One region of the Exiguobacterium sp. s91 genome, then DNA from elsewhere that is predicted to be linked to it. Evidence: riboswitches for the same ligand, from Rfam matches in the RefSeq annotation. Region 1 holds a riboswitch; each other region holds the start of a gene.
The links. Region 1 has a riboswitch for thiamine pyrophosphate ahead of thiT (energy-coupled thiamine transporter ThiT). Riboswitches for the same ligand answer to the same signal wherever they lie in the genome.
Positions count from the first base shown of each region.

Region 2: linked by a shared signal. The riboswitch ahead of tenA (thiaminase II) and the one ahead of thiT (energy-coupled thiamine transporter ThiT) in region 1 are both predicted to bind thiamine pyrophosphate.
Region 3: linked by a shared signal. The riboswitch ahead of thiD (bifunctional hydroxymethylpyrimidine kinase/phosphomethylpyrimidine kinase) and the one ahead of thiT (energy-coupled thiamine transporter ThiT) in region 1 are both predicted to bind thiamine pyrophosphate.

Region 1 covers NZ_JACSMZ010000001.1:879,367-882,646, forward strand. Annotated here, with positions in the region: gene rsgA (ribosome small subunit-dependent GTPase A) at 1-494, shown strand, start outside; gene rpe (ribulose-phosphate 3-epimerase) at 497-1,153, shown strand; TPP riboswitch at 1,176-1,285, shown strand; gene thiT (energy-coupled thiamine transporter ThiT) at 1,346-1,906, shown strand; gene KNQ06_RS04355 (thiamine diphosphokinase) at 1,908-2,510, shown strand; gene KNQ06_RS04360 (amino acid permease) at 2,565-3,280, opposite strand, start outside.
Region 2 covers NZ_JACSMZ010000001.1:1,925,168-1,928,447, reverse strand. Annotated here, with positions in the region: gene abc-f (ribosomal protection-like ABC-F family protein) at 1-437, opposite strand, end outside; gene KNQ06_RS10050 (DUF1002 domain-containing protein) at 714-1,595, opposite strand; TPP riboswitch at 1,789-1,895, shown strand; gene tenA (thiaminase II) at 1,969-2,664, shown strand; gene KNQ06_RS10040 (hypothetical protein) at 2,716-3,024, shown strand; gene KNQ06_RS10035 (glycoside hydrolase family 3 protein) at 3,054-3,280, opposite strand, start outside.
Region 3 covers NZ_JACSMZ010000004.1:118,785-122,064, forward strand. Annotated here, with positions in the region: gene thiE (thiamine phosphate synthase) at 1-90, opposite strand, end outside; gene thiM (hydroxyethylthiazole kinase) at 80-847, opposite strand; gene thiD (bifunctional hydroxymethylpyrimidine kinase/phosphomethylpyrimidine kinase) at 828-1,631, opposite strand; TPP riboswitch at 1,747-1,857, opposite strand; gene KNQ06_RS15085 (murein hydrolase activator EnvC family protein) at 1,921-3,198, opposite strand.

The sequences.
Region 1 (3,280 bases):
CTTACCGGAAGATTGGGTATACGGTCATCGAGACATCAAGTCAGACGTTGGCAGGTATTGAGCAAGTCCGTCCGTTACTTGCTGGAAAAACGAGCGTTCTCGCCGGACAATCCGGTGTCGGGAAAAGTTCATTGCTCAATGCACTGGAACCCTCTCTTGATTTAGAAACAAGTGCGATCTCGAAATCACTCGGACGCGGACGTCATACGACGCGCCACGTCACATTGATGCCGCTTGCCGAAGGATTGATTGCCGATACGCCAGGTTTCTCGAACCTCGATTTTCCGTATGATATGGAAATCGAGGATGTACGGTGGAGTTTCCCTGAATTCGTGGCTGTACAAGATGATTGCAAATACCGAGGTTGCTTGCATTTGAATGAACCCGGTTGTGCAGTCAAGGAAGCCGTCGAAGCCCAAGAAATCATGTCCTCTCGTTATGAGAACTATGGTATGTTTATAGACGAAATCAAGAATCGAGCCCGGAGGTATTGAAGATGATTAAAATTGCACCATCTATCTTATCAGCAGATTTTGCGAATCTCGAACGCGATGTTAAAGCAGTCGAAGCAGCAGGCGCGGACTATATCCATTTTGATGTCATGGACGGTCAGTTCGTACCGAACATCTCATTTGGATTACCTGTGCTTAGCAGCTTACGTCAAAAGACGGATATGATTCTCGATGTCCATTTGATGATCGACCAGCCAGAACGTTTCGTCGAGGATTTCGTCAAAGCAGGGGCGGACATCGTGACGTTCCACGTCGAAGCGACGAATCATGTCCATCGTGTCTTGCAACAAATCAAAGCAGCGGGCGCAAAGGCAGGAGTCGTCTTGAATCCCCATACGCCATTATCAACGATTGAACACGTCCTTGAGGATGTCGATATGGTTTTATTGATGACGGTCAATCCGGGCTTCGGTGGACAAGCCTTCATCGAGCGTGTCATGCCGAAACTCGCAGCACTTGCGCAAATGAAAGCAGATCGTGGTCTGACATTTGAAATCGAGATTGACGGTGGCGTCAATCCGGAAACGGCAAAGCTTTGCATCGATAACGGTGCGAACGTTCTCGTCGCAGGATCAGCAATCTACAATGCACCAGATTATGCGGAAGCGATCACTAGCATTCGTCAAGGGGCTGCCGTATAATAAGAACGAGAAAACGAAATATGATGACCGCAAGGGGTGTCGCTTGAAAAGCGGCTGAGAGGAGTCTTTTAGACTTTAACCCTTCGAACCTGTTCCGTTCAAACGGACGTAGGGATGTGGCGCACGCAGGCAGTACGGCGTTCGTCGTACTGCCTTTTTGCGTCCTCTCGTACAATGAAGGAGGAAAATAGCATGAAACGGTTACAAATGATGATGGAAATTGCCATCTTCGCCAGTCTCGGAGTCGTCTTTGATTTACTGATTCCATTCAAAATGCCACAAGGAGGCTCAATCAGCTTAGCGATGTTACCGATCTTCGTCATGGCATTTCGCCACGGTGTCGTCGGAGGGGTCGTCACGGGAGCGCTTGTCGGTACGATTCAATTGATGTTCGCTCCACAAGTCTTGACGATCGTTCAACCGATGCTTGACTATACGATTGCGTATGGTGTCGTCGGATTAAGTGGTCTGTTCGCGCGTCAAGTCAGACTAGCCGCGCGCAATGGACAAAAGAAAAGCTTGATGGCGTTCGTTCTCCTGGCGACGTTATTAGGCGCAGGACTCCGTTATATCTGTCATGTCATCAGTGGAATCGTCTTTTTTGCCGAGTATGCCGAAGGTCCAGTCGTACCGTATTCATTGATTTATAACGCGACATACATGGTACCGTCTTACGTTCTTTGTGGTGTCGTTGCGGGTCTTTTATTTACGACTGCGCCACGCTTACTCCGTTATTCGGCACGAGGCGTCTGAGATGCGGGCGATTCTCGTCTGTGCCGGTCCGCGAGAAGAAGCGCCGGATTTACGGACGTTTTGTCAGCCAGGTGATTTTATCGTCGGTGTCGACGGTGGTGTTCAGACGATTGAATCGTTTGGGCTGACATGCGACCTGACGATTGGTGATTTTGATTCGCTTGGTTATGTACCAGAAGGGGCAATCGTTCATCCGGCCGAGAAAGATGAAACGGATCTCGAACTGGCACTTCGTACAGTCTCAGAGAAGAAACAGTTTGAGGATACCTTCATTATCGGGGCGACAGGTGGGCGGCTCGACATGACCGTCCAAAATGTATATCTATTGAAGCGATACCCAGAGGCACGACTCGTGACGAAACGAGAAGAGGTACGATACTTGGCTGAGGGAACGTATGCAGTCGAAGCAGGGAGCTATCATTATCTTTCGTTCATTCCACTCGTACCATCTACTTTAAGCTTATCCGGAGTCAAATATCCACTTGATGCACATCCAGTACCGGTCGGAGGTTCCTTGACCGTCAGTAATGAATGGTGTGCGTCAGAAGCGAAGGTAGAGCTCCATCAAGGAGAACTATTGATGATGCGGACGCTTAAGGAATAGCACAATCATAGGAAAGAGGCCGTGGACAAATCCATGGCCTCTTTTTGTATGAAATTATTCTTCGAGTTGAGAAGGGGCGACACGGATGTCGCTTTGGGCGGATAGATGTTTTCCTTTGACGAAGAGATGATAACTTCCCCACATGACGAGGAAGAAAGGAACACCGATGTATAGAGCGATTCGTTGATCCGCTTGAAACGCAAGACTGACGAGGACGACGACGTTTAACGTCAGCGAAATCAGTGGTAACACCGGATAGAGTGGTGTCTTGAATTTCAGTTCGGATACATCGTGTCCGTTTCGGACGAACTGACGACGAAATGCGAGCTGCGAAGCAGAAATCGAAATCCAGCCGACTTGAGCGCCAAGTCCGGCTAAGGACAAGAGCCAAATGAAGACGGTATCCTCTGCGAAAAACGCGGTTAGGAGCGATAACATCGCAAACATCATCGTAAAGAGTAACGCGCGCATCGGCACACCACGTGCATTGACGTAAGATAATTTCTTTGAAATCATCCCTTCTTGCGCCATCGCCCATAACATCCGAGTCGCCGCATATAATCCGGAGTTTCCGACGGACAATAGTGCCGTCAAGACGACGATGTTCATCAAATCAGCAGCGTACGGAATACCGATCGCATCAAAGACCATGATGAACGGACTGCTGACTCCGCCAGCTGTTTCATACGGAATTAATGCACCAACGATCGTAATCGATAAGACGAAGAAGATGAACGTCCGCCAGACTGTATTGCGGATGGCTTTTGGAA
Region 2 (3,280 bases), 1.0 Mb from region 1:
TTCACCATGCGCTCGATTTTCGAGTCGAGTAGATAGCCATCCTTTTGTTCGAACGCATTCGTCGCTTCCGCATATCGTGCGAGTAACGCATCCAGATTCTCTGGTGCTGTCGCCATCATTTGCTCCAACTGTTGCATCCGAGAACGGATCGCGAGGATGTCTTCAAACGCTGTCCAAAGGACGTCGAGTCCGGTCATCGTCTCACTATATACAGGAAGTTGTTCCAGATAGCCGATCGTCAAACCGCTCTTTTGATAGATGACACCACCGTCCGGTTGCTCAAGGCGAGCGAGCAAGCGGAGTAATGTCGTCTTGCCACTCCCGTTTCGTCCAATTAGACCGACACGGTCGTGTTCGTTTAAGAAGAGGGAAACATCCGTTAAGATCGTTTCGCCTCCGAATTGTTTGGTTAGGTGTTGAATGTCGCAAATCATCATAATCAATTGATCCTTTCGCGCGCATCAAAAAAAGGAGAGCGCAAATAGCACTCTCCATCACGTGTGAAAGATGCGCTTTGCTGTATTTTTCAATCATGAAGTTCTAAAAAAGGGCAGACGGGTGCCTTAGAACGCCATTCCATGAAAAATCGCGCGCAACAGATACAATTGTTCCATCAACCAGTGTTTGCACGCGGCAAAGTCCATCTTTTCACACCACCTTTCGTTTCAGATATCTCTAGTTTACTATTTTTTTGTCAGTTACGGAAGTCTGAATTATTTGAACACGCCAGCGATTGAACTGAAGAAGTCACTGAGTCCATCGAATAATTTAGCGAAGAAACCTTTCGTTTCTTCTGATGTTGCGAACGCGTGGATGTCTTGCCCCGCATTTTTCAAACCACTCTCGATTTGTCCCCAGTTGATGTTCGCTTGCTCCATTTGATTGAATAGATTCGTCAACCGGTCCATTTGTGCGTCAGACAACTGGATATTGTTGTTTTGAATGACTTGGACGATCAGGTTTTCGATCTCGACTTTGGTTTCCGGTTTTTGATTGGCGATCTCAGCCTTGATCTCATTCATTAAGTCAGCGACTTTATCCGTGCCGACCGTTTTTCCGACGTCTGATGTGACCGATAATTCTTGCTGTGCTAAATCCTTGCGTTCGTCACTTAACTTAATTCCAGTCTCAGCGGAAGTTTGATCGTACGCTTTCATGATTCCTGTCAGTGCCGATGTCCCGGTCACCTTGTAGGGAGAAGTGATCGTGATATCGGCATCTTTGACACCCGCTGTGACGAGAGCGTTGAGATACATATCCTTTGTCACCCATGTGATGTTCTCCGTCGAGACGGAAAGTCCATCACCTTTTTCCGTCAGTTCGATCTTAGCCGACGAATACATGTTGCCACCTTTTTGCGACTGTGGAATGTTTTTCCCGAGATATTTTTCTTCGTCAGCAGAAGTGGCGATGATCGGTGTGATGCCTTCCGGTGCATTGAGACGGGAAAGCACCCATGCTTTATCCTTTGCGCCGAGCGACTCCCCGAGTGTGACGATCGTCTTATCGACGACTTGTTCGGCAGATGCGGCTGTCGGGAGTAATAGAGCAGAAGCGATAACGGCTGACGCCATGATTTTTGTTGGTGTATGCATAATGAAATCCTCCAATTGTAAGTAACAGAATGAATTATAGTATCAGGTACTAAAGTTAGTGTACGAGAACGAAAGAAGTTCGGAATCGGTCTGTAGATGGAGACGGCATCCGTCTTCTGACACTCCATAGTATAGCGAAAAGAGGACAACTTGACTTCCATTTTCAGCATGCTATAGTGGATGGGAATCGAATAATGACCACTAGGGGAGTCGGTAGACCGACTGAGACGAACGAAGACGTTCGGACCCTTTGAACCTGATTAAGTTCGTACTTACGGAGGGAAGTGGCGTCAAGTCTTGTTCTTCTTGCGCCATGCCCGTGTGTTTCGGGGTGGTGTTTTTTCGTTTCATACTAAACGAGGAGGATGAGATCATGACATTCACACAAGAAATCAAACAAGCGGCACAAGCGTATTGGGATAGTAGTTTTACGCACCCATTTGTACAAGGAATCGGGGAGGGGACGTTACCGCTCTCGAAATTTCGGCATTACGTCATGCAGGATGCCTATTACTTAAAACACTTTGCGAAGATTCAAGCGAAGGCAGCGTCAAAAGCAGACGACTTCGCGACGATCGCGACACTTGCCGAGCATGCTACTTCGACTTACGAGGCAGAGTTGAGCTTACATCAATCATTTTTTGAGCCGCTCGGTATTACGGAAGCAGATCTTGAAGCATTTGAACCGGCACCGACAGCATATGCGTATGTCTCCCACATGCATCATGCGAGTGAAGGAACGCTCGGTGAGACGATTGCTGCCATCTTGCCATGTTACTGGTTGTATTATGAAGTCGGACAGCAATTACTGACGTGTACTCCGGAAGAAAAAATCTATCAGCAATGGATCGACACGTACAGCTCGGAATGGTTTGAAAAGGTCGTCTTTGAACAGATTGCACGGCTTGATGCGCTGGCGGAACAAGCGAGCCCGATGGAACGCGAGCGGATGAAACGTCATTTCGTGACAAGTTGTTACTATGAGTTACTCTTCTGGCACATGGGGTGGACGGAAGAGACGTTTGCGTCAGTTTACGAAACGATTCCAGCACGAGCGGTATCTTCTTGAATCAATAAATGGTAGAATTAGGAATACCATTTAGTGAAAGTAGGGATTGGAATGGAAATCATCGTGATCGCACTTGTGATTCTCGCGGCATATGTCGTGCAACAGGTGCTCGGAAAAGTAAAAGTGAGATTTGTTGGGTACATCATTCCCATCTTGATGGCGGTGTACGGAACATATGCTACGATTCAGAATTTTCAGGTGTTGCTTCAGTTCGGTTTTACAACGGGGAGAACTATCGCGACTGTCCTGGTCGTCGTCCTCTACGCTTCGTTGACTTATTCACTTCATCGTGTCTACGAGCGTGCGAAAGCAGAAGCCGAATCTGCATATCCATCATTAAAAGACCGAGGCATCCTTTAAGGAGCTTCGGTCTTTTGTGTATCATGTCCTCATTTTTTCCAGTTTTTAAAGCCGTCACCGAATTTAAGATGCAGTTGATCGGTAAAGACACCGTTCTGAAAGACCGGCACATCAACCGGTAAAGTGCCTTGCGGTTTGAACGTTCCGAAGATCGCTCGGATACCTGCAGGCAGGTTCGGTCCCGCTGATTTTAGATTGCCTGCTTCGGAGTCTGGACCGTTCGGGTCACCTTTGAAGCCATAGACGAGGACGTGTG
Region 3 (3,280 bases), on a different contig from region 1:
TAAAATGGCTTCCTCAACGACCGTCTCGATCGCGACTCCAGGATGGTACCGACGATCCGTCACTGCATAGATGGAGTAATCAATTGACACGTTCTGTCACCTCCACAAGATCTTGTACCGTCATGAGGCTGATGGCATTGAACAACTCTCGTTTAAAATCACCAAGACCTTGCGCGGAGGCTGCTTGTTCTCCTGCTTTTCCCATGACGAATGTTCCGTGAACAGCCGCCTCAAACGCTGTATATCCTGCACCGAGGAAGCTCGCAATCAAGGAAGCCGTCATACAGCCAGTACCCGTGATATCTCCTAGACGAGGTGTTCCTACATGTAATTCCATTTCGCGCGTTCCATCCGTGATATAGTCGTTCGGACCTGTCACGACGAGGACAGATTTGTGTTTGCGAGCGAATGCACGAATACTTTCTCGATCCATCATTGCATCTCCCGCAGCATCGACTCCCTTAGTTCGCCCATCTTCCCCCAGTAACGTCTTGATTTCAGAAGCATTTCCTTTAATGACCGTACACCCGAGATCGATCAGTTCTTTAGAGAAGGCAGTACGTAATGTCGTTGCCCCTGCTCCAACTGGATCAAGAACGATTGGGACATTCAAACGTCCCGCTTCACGGGATGCAAGTCGTTGAGCTGCTTGCATGTCTGCATCGATCGTACCAATGTTTAAGACAAGTGCTTGCGCGAGTCTAACCATCTCTTCTACTTCGCGAATGTCTTCCGCCATGACGGGTGATGCTCCAACAGCGAGTGTGACGTTTGCGCAGTCGTTGATTGTCACCGTGTTCGTCAGATGGTGAATGAGTGGTTTGTGTTCAAGAATGGTCGTAAACATGTGTATCCCTCCAAAGTGAATGAAAATGATGTGTCGGTCCAATACCTTGTCCGAGGGCAAATCCATGACGAATTGCCTCTGTGACATAGCTCTTTGCCTGTCTTACACTATCTGTTAAATCTTCTCCAAGCGCCATCCGCGCCGCAATCGCCGCAGATAAGGTACAACCAGTTCCATGAGTATGTTGATTGTCTAACCGTTCCGATGTGAAGCGGTGTTCCACTTCCCCATCAAACAACAAATCCGTCGCAGCTCCCGAGAGATGCCCACCTTTTAGTAATACTGCACCTGTCTGTGTAGCCAATTGATGCATCGCCAATCGCATTTCCTCTAGATTGGTCACTGATCGTCCTGTTAAACGCTCCGCTTCCGGTAAATTCGGTGTGACGAGTGTCGCAAGTGGTAGAAGTTCTGAAATCAATGCTTGTTCAGCCTCCGTCCGCAATAGGGCATGACCACCTTTAGCGACCATGACGGGATCTAATATGATCGGAACTGTCTGTTTGCGGAGATGTGTAGCAATGACACGAATCGTCTGCGCATTCGAGACCATTCCGATTTTGATCGCATCGACACGAATGTCTGAAAAAATCGACGTTAACTGGGCATCTACGATTTCTGGGGATAACTCTTCCACCGCTTGAACACCCAACGTATTTTGCGCCGTGACGGCTGTCAGGACGCTCATTCCATAAACGCCTAAAGCTGAAAATGTTTTTAAATCTGCTTGAATCCCAGCTCCACCACCGGAGTCGGATCCTGCAATCGTCAGTACGTGTTTCATGTTCTTTTCACCTTCCCATCGAGCAATGTAAGGGAGTCGTGACCGACAAAAAAAGCGTCGACCGCTGTAAAAAAGCAGTCGACGCTATACGAAAGCGTTATACACGCATTCCGGTATCCGTTCGGCTCAACTTTCCTACGCTGGTATTATCCAGTTCAGGTAATAGGGTCGAAAACAGATTGGTTTTCCTCTCAGCCGGATTCCTCCAGCTCCCCTAGTTGCTCAAGTATTCGTTTCGCCTTAACTGTAGCATAGAGAAGAAAAAAAAACGAGCCGAAGCCCGTTTTGATTACAGATATGCCAATGGATTGACTGCATTCAGAGGAGAAGAAGCACTGTATTGATAGCCTCCGACATGTAGTTCGAAATGTAAGTGTGGTCCTGTTGAATTCCCTGTACTACCAAGTGTTCCGACTTGCTGACCTTGAGAGACCGTTTGTCCTGCACGAACCGATAATGAACTCATATGTGCGTAGACGGTCGTGTACACTTGCCCATCGAGGAAGTGAGAAATCATGACATGATTGCCGTAAGGTCCACCACCTGATGCTGTAATGACCGTTCCAGCTGCTGCAGCGACGATTGGAGACCCGACCGAACCACTGAAATCAACACCGTTGTGGAACGTATAACCATTCACTCCGCTTGCTGGTCCGAATCCTTGCGACACTCCACCAGAAGATGGTCGAACGAATTTCCCTCCACTCGAAACAACGGGCGGGGCAACAGAATCAGTTGATTCCGAACTCTTACCTGCTTGTTTTGCTACTTGAGCATTCGCTTTAGCGGCTTTTTCAGCTGCTGCTTTCTCCGCTGCTGCTTTTTCAGCCGCTGCTTTAGCGGCTGCCTTCGCTGCCGCAATTGCACGTTCTTGCGCTTCGAGAGTCGCTTGAAGTTCTTTTGCGTCTAACAGTTCTGTCGTGAACTTCGTCTTCCCTTTTCGTAATTTCTTCAGCGTAGCACTACGTTCTTTCATTTGAAGCTTTAACGCTTTCTTTTGTTCAATCAATACTTTCTTTTCCTGCATTTGCTCGGCTTTTTTCTCAACGAGCGCTTGTTTTGCTTCTGCTAATTTTTGTTGCGTTGCGATGTAATCCGAAATCATTTTATCGTCTTGCTCAGCGATTTTTTTTCCCGCCATGACACGGCTGAATAAATCACCTAAATCCTTCGATCCAAAAATGACTTCTTCCCATTTAATCGAGTTTCCATCGTTCTCTTGGAAAACACGTAAGCGATCACCGAGTAGTTCTTCCTGTTTTTGTAACATTTCTTCATAACGGACGATGTCTGCCTTTAACTCATCGATTCGAACGTTCAACTGTTCGATTTGTTTATTTTTTTCAGAGACTTGGAAAATCTTTTCGTTGATTGCTGCGTCAATTTGATTGATTTGACGTTGCTCTTTTGAGATTTTAGCCTCTTGTTTTTTGATCGCTTTTTCAAGTTTACGTTGTTCAGCAGCATTTTGAGCCTTTTTTTCTTTAATTGTCGCTGCTGCGATCGGTTGCGTTCCTGTTATAAGTAATGCTCCTAAAACAATGGTAGAAATTAGTTTTTTTAGCATATATCGTTTTCCTCACTTATGTTTTTTCATATTTTATTATAGTATTCAAGTTTCTCTCATATCTGAAATAGATTATAGCACC